3 regions of the Dickeya parazeae Ech586 genome follow, and region 2 is predicted to be linked to each of the others. Evidence: predicted binding sites of a transcription regulator. Region 2 holds the regulator's gene; each other region holds the start of a gene.
What was found. The regulator Fur, encoded in region 2, represses iron uptake genes when iron is present. The targets are predictions, from matches to a motif close to ATAATAATGAGAACNACTATCAA.

Region 1 (6,213 bases), 930 kb from region 2:
TGACTGCTGTTGCCAGGATTTAGCGAAGGCGGCCACCACCCTGTCACCCAGATTACCACGCGGTGCCAGAATCAGCGGGTGTTGCTTACCCTGTTTGTGGATGAACTCGGCGGCGTCGGCCGCTTCGTCTTCTGGTGACAGCGCAAAATAGCAGATGTTGGGATTCGGCTGGACCTGCTCCGGCTGGTTAAGCGCTAGCACATTCAGTGATGGGTTGAGTCTCGGTAACTGTTCCACTTCGTTTTTAAGCAGCGGCCCCACGATAGTCGTCGCGCCGTCTTTTTGCGCCTGGGCTATCACGTTGGCCAGCGGCTGATTAGAGGTGTCATAGACTTTCACTGGAATCGTGCTGGCTGACGCCGTCGTTGCCATCGGCATAGCGGTTGCCGTGGCGGTAGCAGCAGGTGCTGGCGCAGAGGTTGCTGGGGTAGACGGCATCGTGCTATTGGGGGTCGGGGTGGCTGACGCTCCGGGAGCTGCTGCAGTGGCGGTATTCGCCGCTTGCGCTATCTGGGCGGGTTGTGCAGGCATCGCCAGCGACGCCTGCCCACTTCTGGCCGCGCTAAAACCTTGCTGAATCGCATTCGCGAAGACCTGTGCCTGCCCGTTTAACGGCAGCAGCAGCGCGATAGCGTTACTGCCCGCAGGGGCGGTTTCGCCGGCAGGCGCTGTTGCTGCCGCTGGCGGGGTACCGCCTAACTGTGACGGCAATTGTTTAGCCGCCGGGTGGCGTGGATAACGTTTCTTCCAGTCTGCGATGGCAGCTTGCAGATCAGCCGGGACCTGTGCTTTGGTCTGCCAGAGATTCAGCAGATCCAACCAGCCTTGCAGGGTATATTCGTCGACGTTGATGACCATCGAACCGAGATCCTGCTGGGTCAACTGGGTCAATGCCGTCCAGGTCTGGTCTATATTGCGCTGATGCGCATCCCCTTGTAGCAGCGGTTCCAGTCCGATATAGGCACGGATCAGCGTCAGAGACGAGTGCCCCTGAGCGGCGTTGATTTGTGTCTGGTAGTAGCGTTCCTGCAGTTGAGGAGAGAGCGATTTCACGTCCAGCTGTGCCAGCGTGGTGTTCGCCGCGTTCATGTCGTTCTGCGCGACGGCCAGTTCAGCTGTCAGCAGACGTTGCTCCTGGCGCTGTTTGTCGCTTAACTGCGACGGCAATGCGCTTAACTGGTTGCCCGCTTGCGGGAGTTTGCCTTCCTGAATCAGGGCATGAATCGCAAGTAATTGCCAGTCAGCCTTGCTATCATCACCACTTTGCTGCATCTGCTGCAGGTAGTAGTCGGAAGATGCGCCGGCTTTGCTCTCCACGCGTTGTTGGGGCGCGGTGCCTTGTGGGGCCTGGCTGGGACAGCCAGCGAGAAACAGAGCCGCCAGCATGACAGGAACCAGACGACCTGCATGGGTACGGACAGAATTTAACGGAAGCATACTGTATCCAGTGATGTTTTAACGATGCTCAATATTAAATCGGCAAACCGGATGAAACAATGAATCAAGACCAACAAGCTCAGATTTCCGCCTCCACGCTGTACATTGTTCCCACGCCTATCGGCAATCTGGCGGATATCACGCAGCGAGCGTTGACGGTACTGCAACAGGTTGATCTTATTGCAGCAGAAGATACCCGGCATACTGGTTTATTGTTACAACATTTCGCCATTAATGCGCGCTTGTTCGCACTCCATGACCACAATGAGCAGCAAAAGGCAGAACAATTGCTGGACAGACTGCAGCAAGGCATGAGTATCGCACTGGTGTCGGATGCGGGTACACCGTTGATTAACGATCCCGGTTACCACCTGGTTCGGCGATGCCGTGAGGCTGGCGTGCGTGTCGTGCCGTTGCCGGGGCCGTGTGCGGCGATCACGGCGCTGTCTGCCGCTGGTTTGCCATCGGACCGTTTTTGTTATGAAGGGTTCCTGCCGGCAAAAACCAAAGCGCGTAAAGACACATTGCGTGATTTGCAGGAAGAGACGCGTACGCTGATTTTCTACGAATCAACCCACCGGCTGCTGGATAGCTTGCAGGATATGGTTGAGGTGTGGGGGGCGGATCGCTACGTGGTGCTGGCACGGGAACTGACCAAAACCTGGGAATCGCTGTACGGCGCGCCGGTGGGGGAGTTGCTGGCCTGGGTACAGGAAGACGAGAACCGCCGTAAAGGCGAGATGGTATTGATTGTGGAAGGGCATCAGCCAGATGAAGACGCGTTGCCCGCGGTGGTGTTGCACACCCTGCAATTGTTGCGGGCAGAATTGCCGCTGAAAAAAGCGGCGGCGCTGGCGGCAGAGATTCATGGCGTGAAAAAGAACGCACTTTACCGTTATGGGTTGGAACAAGAAAACGGTGACGGTGCATCGGAAGATGACAAGTAGGACAATTTGTCCTATTATCCGCGCCGAAGTTGACCAGACAGTCGCCGCTTCGTCGTCGTCCTCCGTCAGGGGGAGACGGGCGGAGGGGAGGAAAGTCCGGGCTCCATAGGGCAGGGTGCCAGGTAACGCCTGGGGGGGAAACCCACGACCAGTGCAACAGAGAGCAAACCGCCGATGGCCCGCGCAAGCGGGATCAGGTAAGGGTGAAAGGGTGCGGTAAGAGCGCACCGCGCGGCTGGTAACAGTCCGTGGCACGGTAAACTCCACCCGGAGCAAGGCCAAATAGGGGTTCACATGGTACGGCCCGTACTGAACCCGGGTAGGCTGCTTGAGCCAGCGCGCGAGCTCTGGCCTAGATGAATGACTGTCCACGACAGAACCCGGCTTATCGGTCAACTTCACTCTTTCAGAACCCCGCCAATCGGCGGGGTTTTTTTATGTCTTTCTCCGGTGATACGGCTAAATCGTCAAATTTATTGACAATCATCATCATGGTTATCCGACTGTATCGACGAAACAGGAGGGGTAAAGTAGTCACTATCGGTACTCGCTACCCACACTGTTACTAAGGATATCGTTATGAGCATTTCCCGGATGCCGGCACTGTTTCTGGGCCACGGGAGCCCGATGAATGCGCTGGAAGACAATGAATACACACGGGCCTGGCGTAAACTGGGCGAAACCCTGCCACGCCCGAAGGCAATAGTAGCGGTATCTGCACACTGGTATACCCGCGTGACGGCGGTAACGGCGATGAGTCAGCCGCGAACGATTCATGATTTCGGTGGCTTCCCGCAGGCATTGTTCGATACCCGCTACCCTGCTCCTGGAGCCCCTGATGTGGCGAAACGGGTACAAGAAGTCCTGTCGCCCGTTGAGGTCTACGCGGATCATCAGGAGTGGGGTTTGGACCATGGCACCTGGGGGGTACTGATTAAGGTGTATCCGCAAGCGGATATCCCGGTTGTACAGCTCAGCGTCGATGGTACTAAGCCGCCTGCTTACCACTATGAGTTGGGCCGTAAACTGGCTGCGTTGCGGGATGAAGGCATTATGATCGTCGCCAGCGGCAACGTGGTGCACAACCTGCGGATGATCAAGTGGAGCGGTGACGGTTCTCCTTATAGCTGGGCTACCTCGTTTAACGATTTTGTTCGCAGTAACCTGAGCTGGCAGGGGGATGGCGCGGAACACCCACTGGTGAATTTCATGCAACACAATGACGCCGCGCTATCTAACCCGACGCCGGATCATTTTCTGCCATTGCTGTATGTTCTGGGCAGTTGGAATAGTCAGGAGCCGATATCGACACCGACGGACGGCATTGTGATGGGGTCGCTCAGCATGATGTCCGTGCAGGTAGGGTGAGTCACCGGCCGAAAACAGGTATCGCGTGTCAGCGCGATACCTGTGGTTGTGCAGCAGCGCTCTGGCGTTAATCCAGAATGATATGCGGATAGAAGCGGGATAAATCCTGAGTGATCAGTTCCCTGTCTTCCCGTAGCCCGATGCCGCAAGGGATATCGCCCACCAGCCAACTGCCGATAAGCGTATAGCTATCATTAAATCGCGGTAGTGGGTGGAATTGCTGCACGATAGAGCCTTCTTCGCCATAGGGGCCATCTACGGCAGCGACTTGCTGACCCTGCCGGTAAATCTGGATGTTAGCACCTTCGCGCGAAAACAGCGGCTTGACCACGTAGTCATTCATAGCCGGTGGATTGTCTTCGGTGAAATAGGCCGGCAGCAGGTTGGGATGGTTAGGAAACATGTGCCATAACATCGGCAACAGCGCCTTGTTGGAAAGCACGCTTTTCCAGCCCGGTTCCAGCCAGCGTACTCCCGCGTCCGCCAGTTTGGTGGAGAAGGTTTCGCGTAGCATGAACTCCCACGGATAGAGTTTGAACAGGTTACTGATGGTGTTGTCCTGCAAATCGGTAAATTGCCCACGATCCCCTAAACCGATCTCATCGATATACAGGAATTGATTCGGGATCCCCGCTTCCTGTGCACAATCCTGCAAATACTGCACCGTTCCCCGATCTTCCTCTGTATCCCGGCAACAGGTGAAATACAGTGCGCCGAACCCGTGGTGGGTACGCAGGTATTCAAAACGTTCGATTAGCTTTTCCTGCAAGCTATTGTACTGGTCCGCGTGCGACGGCAGCAGACCGGCTTGGATCTGATCTTCCAGCCAGATCCACTGAAAGAAGGCGGATTCGTACAATGACGTTGGGGTATCCGCATTGTTTTCCAGTAACCGGGCGGGGCTTTTGCCGTCGTAAGCCAGATCGAGACGCGCATAGAGCGCTGGCTGACGCGATAGCCATGAACTGCGCACGAAGTCCCAGGTATGGCGGGGAATTCGAAATTTGGTCAACAGTGCCTCGCTGTTGACCACTTTATCGACGACCTGCAAACACATCTGGTTTAGCTCGGCGGTGGTCTCTTCCAGCTCTTCAATTTGCGCCAGCGTAAACTGGTAGTAAGCATCTTCACACCAGTAGGGCTCGCCATACAGGGTGTGGAACTGAAAACCATATTCGGCCGCTTTTTCCCGCCAGTTCGGGCGTTCGTTAATCGCAATACGTTTCATGGCTGGCGACCTTATCCCCCGAAGGAGCGGCGAATTGGGGTTTCACTGCCGCTACTTGAGCGCGTACCGGTACCAGCAGCACTGCCAGCAGTGCTGCTGGATTTATCCCGATTATCAGTCATGTTAGCCGCCGGTGCGTTGTTGAGCCGGTTCACGGTATCGCCAAAGCCGCCACGTGTGGTGGTAATGCTGGACGTCGGTTTGGGCGTCATGGCGTCTTTCGGAACGGTAATGGTGCGTCCGGTGGTGGAGCCGTAACTCTTACCGCTGGCATCCACATAGCTGCCGTTGGCCGGGCTATTGGGGGTATTCGGGCGGAACACTGGCTGTTGAGTAAAATTATTGCCGCCCATCAGCTTACCCATCATGAATCCCGCCATGAGCGGCATCCAGAAACTGCCGCTTTGCTGTGGCGCTGCGCTGGCCGTCGTGGTTCCCCCTATACTTGACTGAGTGCACTGGCTTTCGCCGAACGCCGCCACGCATTCTTCACGGGTCGCGAATTTGGGCGCGGTTCTTTCCGCCTCTTTCAGCGCATTGTTATAGGTGGTCGAGCACTGGTCCTTCATGGACGGATTAGCGCGTGAACAATCATCCGCGTTCTGGTAGAGCGAAACGGTTTCGTCGGTTTTCTCGCAACCAGAAAGAATAAACGTGGCGCTGACGGCCAGTGCGATTGGAGCAATACGGTAACCCCAGCGTTTACGAAAACGCGCGTGGTTAATGTCTGACGTTCTTTTCATCGGTTAATCCCAGAGAAACAGGGCATCATGCCCATCATGTTAATAATAAGTATGCAGATATAAGACGCGCTTAAGCATAGGAGAAGGGGGAATGGCTTGTAAAGCATCAGCGGCGGGTAAGCAACAGTGCGCGCGCTGCAAAGAAGCAAAACCAGGGGAACTGTTCTGGTTCCCCTGGTGATGTGATTACGGTCTGGCTTTGGTGGTAGTTTTAGCGGCGACCGGTGTGGAAACCGCAGGCGGAACGTCTTCACTGACGCTCGCTGAGGTGGAGACCGGTTTGCCCAACATAGCGTTCAGTGTACGCAGGTCGTCTTCATTTAACGTACCGAGCGCTTGCTTGAGGTTCAACTGGTTGATCAGGTAATCATAACGCGCCCCGGACAACTGTTGTTTAGCACTGTACAGGGTACTGGTGGCACTTAACACATCAACGATGGTACGGGTACCCACCTGATAACCGGCTTCCATGGCATCCAACGAGCTTTGC
Region 2 (6,213 bases):
GGCAGCCGGGGCCGCCACGGCTTTAACCGGTGCCTGACGGTCGCGTCTTGGCGGCAGACCGGATGCCTGTTCTTCGGACAGACGGAATACAGATACCGCTTCGGTCAGCACCATCGCCTGTTCTTCCAGTGAGCGAGTCGCGGCAGAGGCCTCCTGCACCAGCGCGGCGTTCTGCTGAGTCACGCCATCCATTTCCGTGATCGCCAGGCCAGCCTGAGCGATACCTTTACTTTGCTCATCCGATGCGGTGGCGATTTCCGACATAATCTCGGTCACATTGGTTACCGCTTTCACAATCTCGCTCATGGTACTGCCTGCGTCAGCCACCAACGAGGAACCGTTATCCACGCAACGAACCGACTCGGCAATCAGATTTTCAATCTCTTTGGCCGCCTGCGCACTGCGTTGCGCCAGGCTTCTTACTTCACCGGCCACCACCGCGAATCCACGCCCCTGCTCACCAGCGCGAGCCGCTTCAACCGCTGCGTTCAACGCCAGAATGTTGGTCTGGAAAGCGATGCCATTAATGACACTGGTAATCTCAGCGATTTTCTTCGAACTACCGGAGATTTCCGCCATGGTTTTCACAACATTGTCGACCAGTGCCCCCCCCTTACTAGCCGTGGTAGAAGCCTGATGAGCCAGTTGGCTGGCGTGGCTGGCATTTTCCGCATTCTGTTTCACGGTCGATGTCAGCTGTTCCATACTGGCCGCACTTTCTTCCAATGCCGCTGCCTGCGACTCGGTACGGGCCGCCAGGTCGTTGTTGCCGGATGCAATTTCCGACACACCCTGATAAATGGAATCCGCACTGCTTCGAATGGTACTCACGGTGTTCGCCAGGCTGGTTTGCATATCGCGCAGCAGCGGGAACAGTTTACCTACGCAGTTGTTACCAAAATCCAGAATCGGTTTGCCAAGACGGCCAGCCGCAATCACCTGGAAGTGTTCACGCAGATCGTTGAGTGGGCGAGTCAAACACGCGACCAGATAGCGATCGGTCATAAACAGCATCAACAAACCAGCCACCAGCCCTGCCAACAAAATATTCTGTCCGACAGCAGTAATACTTTCCAACCGGTCGCCGGCATCGACGAACATCGTTGACCCGGCTTTGTTGAAGTTGGTGAACGAGACATTGAACTGACGACTGAAGGCGGGCACGATGTCTTTGGCATACTTGTCGTACTCATCGAACTTTTTGTCCACCGCACGCTGGTACATCGGCTCAACCCCTTGGGTAATCAGGTTGCTCCAGTCACGTGTTACCGCGTCCACCAGCTCCGGCGACATGCCGACATGATCAATCTTTTTGAAGGCTTCAAGGTTAGATTTCAGTAGATCCAGCGCAGCCTGTGATGATTTTTGCTGTTCATCTGCCTTCTGATCATCGCCACTCTGCCGATAATCAATCGCACGTGCCAGTCGGGTTACCATACGGAAATACTGGTCATTACCGGTATTAACCAAATTCATATTATTAACCAGCAAAGCACTGGTTTTAGATGTTTCGTTCATGGTTTTGAACGAATACATAGTGTAGAGCGAGACCGCAATCCATAACACACAGAAGATGCCAAGCACCCATAACATGGCAGTGCGAATGGCAATATTTTTTAGGAATTGCATAATTGACTCCATAAACGAGCTATTGATCGAGGAGGTAAGGCTTGTTTTGACTTATGTAATGAGAAAGTCTCTCGTTTTGTAAGAAACATTGCTGCACATTTACATTCAATAAAGCACCATGTTCCGTCATCGTCAAAACTATAAGAATATTTAGTCTTTTCTGTTTTTTTAAAAACTAATAAAAATTAGATATTTAACCAATTGCCCATATTTTCAGTTATCTGTGAGAATATCGTATTTAAAAAAAATTAAAAAAACATTAAGAAGGCGATTAAAAAAGAATCAATTAATTGTTTTTACAGCACGACTGCAGGCAGCCACAGATACACGTTTATCCGTCAGACAGTGTCTGCTATTATTAACGGATAGTGGGTGACGTAAGCACCATACCCTTAGGAATCAAGAGGTTATTTAATCTATGGCTCTCATAGGCATTTTTTTTGGCAGTGATACTGGTAATACCGAAAATATTGCTAAAACTATCCAGCAAAAACTGGGCAGCGACGTCGCCGAACTGCACGACATTGCCAAAAGCAGCAAAGAGGATCTGGAGCGCTTTGACATCCTGCTGCTGGGTATCCCGACCTGGTACTACGGCGAAGCACAATGTGACTGGGATGATTTCTTCCCAACCCTGGAAGAGATTGATTTTTCTGGAAAACTAGTAGCTATCTTTGGTTGCGGTGATCAGGAAGACTACGCAGAGTACTTCTGTGACGCCATGGGCACCATTCGCGACATCATCGAACCGCGCGGTGCAAACATCGTTGGTCACTGGCCAACAGAAGGCTACTACTTCGAAGCCTCAAAAGGCCTGGCGGATGACGATCACTTTATCGGCCTGGCTATTGATGAAGATCGCCAGCCAGAACTGACCGGCGAACGCGTATCCACCTGGGTCAAGCAAATCAGCGAAGAGCTGAATTTGAAAGCCTTACTGGCCTGATTCACCCGTGGCCCTGATGCACCGCTGGTGCCAATGTAGTCGGGGCCATATCACCATCGATAAGTAAACATCGATAGGTAAATCTCAACAGGTAAATCGATGGCTAAATCGATAATGAGAGCCATAGATAGATAAAACCTATCGCAATCAGTGATACATTTTTTTAACTTTTCATCCTGACAAGGTACAATGTCATTCGCTCAGCCGGATTATGTTTAATGATAAATCCTGGCGTACAATTTGTTCCTTATCGATAACTACTCTGAATACAGTACGTTAACCTGAACCATATTGTAAAAGTTCCGTAGTTTTCATTTCGATGGTGCGGTTCTATAATTGAGACACATGACCTTTTTTACGCCGACCGATGATACTAGGCTAATAGCCTCCCAGATAAAGCACGTAACAGGACTAAATCCGCATGACTGACAACAACACCGCATTAAAGAAGGCCGGCCTGAAAGTCACACTTCCACGACTGAAAATTTTGGAAGTCCTTCAGGATCCTCAATGCCACCACGTCAGCGCGGAAGACTTATACAAGAAGCTGATTGATATGGGGGAAGAGATTGGTTTGGCCACTGTCTACCGTGTGCTCAACCAGTTTGACGATGCTGGCATTGTCACCCGCCACAACTTCGAAGGTGGCAAATCCGTTTTCGAACTCACCCAGCAACACCACCATGATCATTTGATCTGTCTGGATTGCGGTCGGGTGATTGAATTCAGCGATGAGTCTATCGAAGCGCGCCAGCGTGAAATTTCCGAGAAGCATGGCATCAAGCTCACCAACCACAGTTTGTATCTGTATGGCCATTGCAGTAGCGGCGACTGCCGTGAAGACGACAACGCGCACGACGAACGCTGATTGAGCCTTCTCTATTAATTCTGAGCAAAAATAAAACCGCCGAGGCGGTTTTATTTTTATCTTAACGTCCCAATCAGGCAGCGATTAACCCGCCCAACTATCACGCAATCCCACCGTCCGGTTGAATACCAGATGATCAGGACGGGAATAAACGCGATCCGCGCAGAAATACCCTTCACGCTCAAACTGATAGGCTTTTTCGACCTCAGCATTACCCAAACTGGCTTCGACAAAGCCCTGAGCAATACTCAGTGAATCAGGATTGATGGTGGAGAGAAAATCCTCTGCTCCGCCAGGGTTAGCTATGCTAAACAGGCGATCATACAGACGGAACTGCGCTGGCAACGCGTGAGCAGCAGATACCCAGTGGATCACACCTTTCACTTTACGGCCGTCGGCCGGATCCTTGCTCAGGGTTTCCGTATCACAGCTGCAGTAAATCGTGGTGATCACACCCTGCTCGTCTTTATCAATGCGTTCAGCCTTAATGACATACGCATTACGCAGACGGACTTCTTTGCCCAGCACCAGACGTTTGTACTGCTTATTGGCTTCTTCACGAAAATCAGCGCGATCAATGTACACTTCGCGACTGAAGGCAACCTGTCGTGTTCCCATCTCTGGTTTATTCGGATGGTTGGGCATGCTCAGCCATTCTTCATGACCTTCCGGCAGGTTCTCAATTACCACTTTCACCGGATCCAGCACCGCCATCGCGCGTGGTGCATTTTCGTTGAGGTCATCACGAATGCACGACTCGAGGGCTGCCATTTCCACAGTGTTATCCTGTTTGGTCACACCAATACGGCGGCAGAACTCACGAATAGAAGCGGCGGTATAACCACGGCGGCGTAAACCAGAGATGGTCGGCATGCGCGGATCGTTCCAGCCTTCGACGATCTTCTCACTCACCAGTTGGTTCAGTTTCCGCTTGGACATGACCGCGTATTCCAGGTTCAGGCGGGAAAACTCGTACTGACGCGGGTGAGCAGGAATGGTGATATTATCCAGCACCCAGTCATACAGGCGACGGTTATCCTGAAACTCCAGCGTACACAGCGAATGTGTAATACCTTCCAGCGCATCGGAAATGCAGTGGGTGAAGTCATACATCGGGTAGATGCACCACTTATTGCCGGTCTGATGATGCTCGGCGAATTTGATGCGATACAGCACCGGGTCGCGCATCACGATAAATGGCGATGCCATGTCGATTTTAGCACGCAGGCAAGCAGCACCTTCGGCGAAACCGCCGTTGCGCATTTTTTCAAACAGCGCCATGTTCTCTTCAACGCTGCGATCGCGGTACGGGCTATTTTTGCCCGGAGAGGTCAGCGTGCCGCGGTATTCGCGAATCTGTTCCGGCGTCAGCTCATCGACATATGCCAACCCTTTATTGATCAGTTCAACAGCATACATGTGCAACTGATCAAAATAGTCCGACGAATAGCGAACATTGCCGCTCCAGGAAAAACCCAGCCACTGAACGTCATGTTTGATGGATTCAACGTACTCGATATCTTCTTTTACCGGGTTGGTATCATCAAAACGCAGGTTGCACTTGCCGTTGTAATCTTCAGCGATACCGAAGTTCAGGCAGATGGATTTAGCGTGGCCGATATGAAGATAGCCGTTCGGCTCTGGAGGAAAACGCGTCTGAATGCTGTCGTGTTTACCGGTAGCCAGATCTTCATCAATGATCTGACGAATAAAGTTGGTTGGGCGGGCTTCAGCCTCACTCATGCTTGGTTCCTCAAATGCGAAAAAACAACCCTTAACCACTAATGATCCAACAAGCCACGCTGGGAAACAACCGTTTGTTTCATGAAAATTCAAGATAAAAAAACGGAGCGTGCTTGCAGGCGCGCTCCGTTTATCGATATCAGACGGCGATAATGACGCCAGCCGAATTATTCCTGTGAAACCTCACGCAAGGCGGCGGCGATATTCTCCGCCTGAGTGCCAACCACAATCTGCACGCTTTGCTTATTGAGACGAATCACACCCGCGGCCCCTAACTGACGTGCCGCTGATTCGTCCACCAGGCTCGAATCCTTCACGCTCAGGCGCAAGCGAGTGATACAAGCGTCGATGCCGGTCAGGTTGTCTTTACCGCCGATGGCCTGCAAATACCCTTTCGCTACCGATTGGGCATTACCCGCAGGAGCGGTTACCTCAGTTGAAGTCTGTGTTGTCGCAGCGGCTTCACGTCCCGGCGTCATCAGGTTAAATCGGGTAATGGTAAAGCGGAACACCACATAATAAATGGCGAAGAACACCACTCCCTGGAGCAGCAACATATACCAATGTGTCGCCAGTGGGTTGCGCGTAGAAAGCACCAGGTCCACCAAACCAGCACTGAAACCAAAACCGGCAATCCAGTGCATGCTGGCAGCGATGAATACGGAAATCCCGGTCAACACGGCGTGCAGTACATACAGCACAGGCGCGACAAACATGAAGGAGAATTCCAGCGGTTCGGTAATGCCGGTGAAGAAGGCTGCAAACGCCGCCGCCACCATAATCCCCGCCACCCGGCTACGATTTTCAGGACGCGCACAGTGATAAATCGCCAGCGCCGCGCCCGGCAAACCAAACATCATGATCGGGAAGAAACCGGCCTGATAACGCCCGGTAATGCCCGGAATCGCTTTGCCAGCATCAATCGCCTGCTGCCCGCTCAGGAAATTGGGGATATCGTTAATGCCCGCCACATCGAACCAGAACACTGAATTCAGTGCATGATGCAACCCGACCGGAATCAACAGGC
Region 3 (6,213 bases), 440 kb from region 2:
ATTCTGATTAAGCTGGCCGCCACCTGGGAAGGGATCTGTGCCGCCGAAGAGTTGGAAAAAGAAGGGATAAACTGCAACCTGACGCTGCTGTTCTCATTTGCCCAGGCTCGCGCGTGTGCCGAAGCGGGTGTCTATCTGATTTCGCCGTTTGTTGGTCGTATTTACGATTGGTATCAGGCCCGACAGCCTTCTGCCGACTACAACGCAGAACAGGACCCCGGCGTACTGTCCGTACGACGTATTTACGAGTACTACAAACAGCACCGCTACCGCACTATCGTGATGGGGGCCAGCTTCCGCAAGGTGGAACAAATCCTGGCATTGGCCGGATGCGACCGTCTGACCATCGCCCCGGCGTTGCTGGAACAGTTGAAAAACAGCACCGCCCCGGTAGAACGTCGGCTCAGTCCGTCAACCGAAGGCTTCCATCAGCCAGCACCACTGTCGGAAACCGAATTCCGCTGGCAGCACAATCAGGATCCTATGGCGGTAGAAAAACTCTCTGAGGGTATTCGCCTGTTTGCCGCAGACCAACAGAAACTGGAAGATCTGCTCGCCGCCCAGCTATAAGCCCGGCGGAATAACCAAACGACACGGGGCCTGTCGGCCCCGGATGTATTTACCGCATCCTACGGTTAACGAGCGTTGGCGAACCAGCCGTTAATCTGTGCGTGCTGCAACAACATGATGGTTTTGCCATCCTGAATACGGCCATCTTTGACCATCGCCATCGCTTCACTAAACGGCAACTCCAGCACTTCGATATCTTCGTCTTCCACGCCACCGCCGGAAGTCCGTTTTTGCGTATCGTCGTATTCCGCCGCAAAGAAGTGCAGCAGCTCGGTGACACCGCCCGGCGACATATAGGCTTCAAACAGCTTTTCCACCTGACCAATCCGGTAGCCGGTTTCTTCGATAGCCTCATTACGGATGCACTGCTCCGGCGATTGATCGTCCAGCAGGCCAGCACAGGCCTCCAGCAACATCCCGCTTTCATTACCATTCAGATACGTCGGCATCCGGAACTGACGGGTCAACACCACCGTGCCTTTGGCCCGGTTATACAGCAAAATAGTCGCGCCGTTACCACGGTCATATACTTCCCGCATCTGACGCACCGTACCGCCGTTTTTTCGCTTCAAATCGAACACATATTTATGCAAAACGAACCAGTGATCAGATAACAGCTTCTTCTCAACGATAGTAATCGGCGCGGACATAATGGTATCTCGGTATCAAAAATCAGCTTCAGATAATAGGCCGAGCATCACCCAATTGCACGTGATCATCCGGTGAAAGCAAAAAGTCAGACACGTAAAAACAAAACGCCCCCGACACGCGGAGGCGCAATAATTAGTGGAGAACCGGCGGGCATTATCCCAGTAACGTATCCACAACCAGATACAGATTGAGCGCAACCACCATACACACGATGACCTTACCGGTATTCTGTACCCGGCGACTGTTGACCAGGTTTCCCATCAAATCGCGGTCACCGGTAAACACCAACAGTGGGATCAGCGCCAGAGCAATACCGAAGCTCAACAACACCTGGCTTAATACCAGCACCCGGGTCGGATCCATACCGCACAGAATCACGATAAATGATGGCAGCATGGTTACCACACGGCGAACCCACAATGGAATATGGAAGCGCACAAACCCTTGCATCACCACCTGACCGGCCAGGGTTCCCACCACGGTAGAAGACAGACCAGCCACCACCAGACTCAGACCAAAAATGGTTGCTGCCGCCTGCCCTAACAGGGGTTTGAGTGTCAGATAGGCCTGATCCAGCTCAGCAATCGAGGTATTACCGCTAAAGTGAAATGCCGCCGCCGCTGTCGCCATCATGGCCAGATTGACAAACCCGGCGATAGTCATCGCCACCGCAACATCCACCTTGGTGGCGGAATAACGTTCAGCACGGGTGATGTGACTTTGCTGCTGCGTCAGCGACGAATGCAGATAGATAACATGCGGCATGATGGTGGCACCCAGGACACCGGCCGCCAGTAATACCGCATCGGAATTCGGCAAACTTGGCACTACCATGCCTTTTGCCAATGACGCCAATTCAGGACGAGAGAAGATCAATTCAACGATGTAGGCCGCGGCGACAAACATCAGTAACCCGCCGATCACCATCTCCAACGGTTTTTGCCCGCGTTTTTGCAACATCAGAATCAAAAACGTGGCAATCCCGGTCAGAACCGCGCCTTCCAGCAACGACACGCCAAGCAGCAACTTAAAGCCTATCGCCGCACCGATGAACTCGGCAAGATCCGTCGCCATCGCGATGATCTCGGCTTGTATCCAGTACGCCCAGACCACAGGTTTAGGAAAACGATCGCGAATATGCTCCGCCAGATTCTTGCCGGTCGCGATCCCCAGTTTGGCAGAAAGCAACTGGATTAACATCGCCATCAGGTTAGCCCATACCACCACCCACAACAGCTGGTACCCGTAAGCAGCACCCGCCTGAATATTGGTGGCGAAATTACCGGGATCGATATAACCGATCGCCGCGATAAAGGCCGGCCCCATCAGCGAAAGTTTAAGCTTTCTTGACGTACGGCTGACTGATTCCACTACACGACTCCCCGGCATATGAGTAACCCTTCTAACGCTATTGTTTTGCTACTCTCGCAAAGTTGATAATGATTATCAAGTGCATTTAGAGTGAAAGAAATGATTGCTCTGATAGGTAATGATAATGAAGCATCTGCCTGGCAAGTAACACAGGTTTTAACACGTAAAGATTAACAAAATATAAACACAAAAACGAACAATAAATAACGGACTAACGAATTTGCTTCACAAGATGGCACGGGGGAAAGTGGTAAGAAAAGCGGGAAGGAAAACGAGGGAAGAAACCGTAAAACAGACACCCCGGGAAGACGCCGGTTGGCCGCTTCCCGGAGCACGAACAGACGTTACTCTTTTGCTTTAGACACGGCGACCATCGCCGGACGCAACAAACGGCCGTTCAGGGTATAACCTTTTTGCATCACCATCATCACATGGTTTGGTTCATGCTCGGCAGATTCAAGCAGCGTCATCGCCTGATGCACGTCCGGATTAAACGGCACGTTCACCTCAGCCACCACCTCAATGCCGAACTTGCTCACTGCGGAAAGCATCGCTTTCAACGTCAGCTCAACCCCTTCAATCATGCCGGACAGCGCTTCGTTCGACTTATCCGCCATTTCCAGCGCACGCTCCAGGTTATCAATCACTGGCAGCATTTCTCCGGCAAACTTCTCCAGAGCGAATTTATGCGCTTTTTCCACGTCCAGTTCGGCACGACGACGGACATTCTCCATCTCGGCACGGGCGCGTAATGCGTTTTCACGTTCACGTTGCTGAAGCTCGCTCAGTTGCGCTTCCAGTTCGGCGATACGATCTTCACGCGGGTCAGCGACATCTGTCGTCTCTGGCACGGCATCCGCTTGCTGACCTTGCGCTGCTTCCTTTTGATCCAAGACTTGCTCGTCAGGCGACTTCTGTTCTTTACTACTCATGAAATTCTCCGCGTTTTTCGCATTCATCTCGCTAGTTCGCTTATTATGGGGATCAAAACCGGGGTTTCAAGGGAACCACTCACATATTGGTCTGATTACCGGTCCGAAAACCGTGAGCTGCCGGTGCGCCTATGAGGACAAACCACCCAAATGAACAGAGCGTTTAACTGCATTGGTATTGTGGGTCATCCACGTCACCCACATGCATTGACCACCCATGAAATGCTGTATCACTGGTTGCGCGCGCAAGGATACAAAGTCGTGCTCGAACAACAGATCGCCCGCGAATTGCAGTTGACGGAGGCCGCCACTGGCAGCCTGTCGGAAATTGGTCAACAGGCTGATCTGGCGGTGGTGGTCGGCGGTGATGGCAACATGCTGGGCGCAGCGCGGGTGCTGTCGCGCTACGATATCAACGTCATTGGCGTCAACCGTGGCAATCTCGGGTTTCTCACCGACCTCGACCCAGACCACACCCAGCAGCAACTCAGCGAGGTGCTCGCCGGGCGTTACATCCGCGAACAGCGTTTCATGCTGGAAGCACAGGTGTGCCGCGCCAATCACCCCAACAGCAGTAGCACCGCCATCAATGAAGTGGTGCTACACCCGGGCAAAGTGGCACACATGATTGAATTTGAAGTCTATATTGACGACAAGTTCGCCTTTTCCCAACGTTCCGACGGCCTGATTATTTCAACCCCCACCGGCTCCACGGCGTATTCGTTATCCGGCGGTGGCCCCATCCTGACCCCATCACTGGATGCGATTGCGCTGGTGCCGATGTTCCCGCATACCCTGTCGGCAAGGCCGTTGGTGATCAACAGCAGCAGTGCCATTCGGCTGAAGTTTTCCCACATCACCCAGGATCTGGAAATCAGTTGCGACAGCCAAATTGCGCTGCCAGTTCAGGAAGGTGAAGAGGTCCTCATCCAGCGCAGCCAGTATCACCTGAATTTGATTCACCCAGAAAATTATAGCTATTTCAATACATTAAGCAGCAAGCTCGGCTGGTCCAAAAAATTATTCTGAAAGTGGCGATTGCCTCTTTACTGTACAAAAAACCAGTCTATACTGTATGTAATAACAGTTGTTGTTACATACAGGACACTATCATGCTGGCGCAACTCACAATCAGTAATTTCGCCATTGTGCGCGAACTGGAAATTGATTTTCAGGCAGGGATGAGCGTCATTACCGGTGAAACCGGGGCGGGAAAATCCATTGCTATTGATGCTCTCGGCCTGTGTCTCGGCAACCGCTCTGATGCCAACATGGTGCGCCCTGGAGCCACTCGCGCTGACATCTGCGCCCGCTTCTCGCTGACGGATACCCCCGCCGCGTTACGCTGGCTGGAACACAATCAGCTTGATGACAACAACGAATGTCTGTTGCGCCGCGTCATTAGTGCCGACGGCCGCTCTCGCGCCTTTATCAATGGTACGGCGGTGCCGTTGTCGCAGTTACGCGAACTGGGCCAGCATCTGATTCAGCTCCACGGCCAGCACGCGCACCAGTTGCTGCTCAAGCCGGAACATCAACGCCATCTGTTGGATGCCTACGCCGATGAATCGCAACTGCTTGGTGCCATGCGCCAGATGTGGCAGCAATGGCACCAGAGCTGTCGCGAACTGGCACAACATCAGCAGGCCACCATCGAGCGGGAAGCGCGCCGGGAATTGTTGCAGTACCAGCTCAAGGAGCTCAATGAATTTACCCCTCAACCGGGTGAATACGAGCAGATCGATGTCGAATACAAGCGGCTTGCCAACAGCGGGCAACTGATGTCACTCAGTCAGCAGACGCTGCAAATACTCAGCGAAGGTGAAGAGCAGAACGTACTTGGCATGTTGCACAGCGCCAAACATCAGTTATCGGAACTGATCAGCATGGATGAGGCGCTCTCCGGGGTGTTTTCCATGCTGGAAGAAGCCAGCATTCAAATTAGCGAAGCCAGCGATGAGTTGCGCCATTATTGTGACCGCATGGACCTGGACCCTATCCGGCTCTACGAACTGGAACAGCGTTTGTCGCGCCAGTTAACGCTGGCACGTAAACACCACGTCACGCCGGAAGAATTGCCTGCGTATCACCAACAGCTGTTGCAGGAACAACAACTGCTGGAACAGCAAGAAAGTGACCACGACGCCCTGAACCGAGCGGTGCAGGAGTACCATCAACAGGCCCTGCATGTGGCGGAGCAGTTGCACATCCGGCGCAGCCAGCACGCCAGTGAACTGGCACAATTGATTACCACCAATATGCATGAACTGGCTATGCCACACGGCCATTTCACTATTAACGTCACCTTCACACCAGATTCGCTGACCGCCACCGGTGCTGATCACATCGAGTTCTGTGTCACCACCAACCCCGGCCAGCCACATCAGCCGCTGGCTAAAGTAGCATCTGGCGGGGAACTGTCGCGTATCGCACTTATTATTCAGGTGATCACCGCCCGCAGAATGGATACACCGGCGCTTATTTTTGATGAAGTGGATGTGGGCATCAGCGGCCCGACAGCAGCTATCGTCGGTAAAATGCTGCGCCAGCTTGGGCAATCAACCCAGGTCATGTGTGTGACTCACCTTCCACAAGTGGCTGGTTGCGGTCATCACCACTACTTTGTCAGCAAACATACCGACGGTGAAGCAACAGAAACCCTGATGCAGCCACTGGGTAAACGCGAACG

Region 1: the regulator Fur is predicted to act here: its motif matches at 2,861-2,883, upstream of ygiD (4,5-DOPA-extradiol-dioxygenase).
Region 3: the regulator Fur is predicted to act here: its motif matches at 2,655-2,677, upstream of DD586_RS03905 (Nramp family divalent metal transporter).

Annotation. Positions count from the first base shown of each region.
Region 1 is NC_013592.1:363,004-369,216, forward strand. Features, by position in the region: gene DD586_RS01645 (penicillin-binding protein activator) at 1-1,437, opposite strand, end outside; gene rsmI (16S rRNA (cytidine(1402)-2'-O)-methyltransferase) at 1,497-2,384, shown strand; RNA gene rnpB (RNase P RNA component class A) at 2,410-2,788, shown strand; gene ygiD (4,5-DOPA-extradiol-dioxygenase) at 2,964-3,752, shown strand; gene DD586_RS01660 (glutathionylspermidine synthase family protein) at 3,820-4,980, opposite strand; gene DD586_RS01665 (DUF1190 family protein) at 4,992-5,723, opposite strand; gene tolC (outer membrane channel protein TolC) at 5,910-6,213, opposite strand, start outside.
Region 2 is NC_013592.1:1,292,483-1,298,695, reverse strand. Features, by position in the region: gene DD586_RS05845 (methyl-accepting chemotaxis protein) at 1-1,629, opposite strand, end outside; gene fldA (flavodoxin FldA) at 2,048-2,575, shown strand; gene fur (ferric iron uptake transcriptional regulator) at 2,997-3,443, shown strand; gene glnS (glutamine--tRNA ligase) at 3,528-5,186, opposite strand; gene nagE (N-acetylglucosamine-specific PTS transporter subunit IIBC) at 5,354-6,213, opposite strand, start outside.
Region 3 is NC_013592.1:850,541-856,753, reverse strand. Features, by position in the region: gene tal (transaldolase) at 1-570, shown strand, start outside; gene nudK (GDP-mannose pyrophosphatase NudK) at 636-1,220, opposite strand; gene DD586_RS03905 (Nramp family divalent metal transporter) at 1,375-2,610, opposite strand; gene grpE (nucleotide exchange factor GrpE) at 2,937-3,524, opposite strand; gene nadK (NAD(+) kinase) at 3,675-4,553, shown strand; gene recN (DNA repair protein RecN) at 4,637-6,213, shown strand, end outside.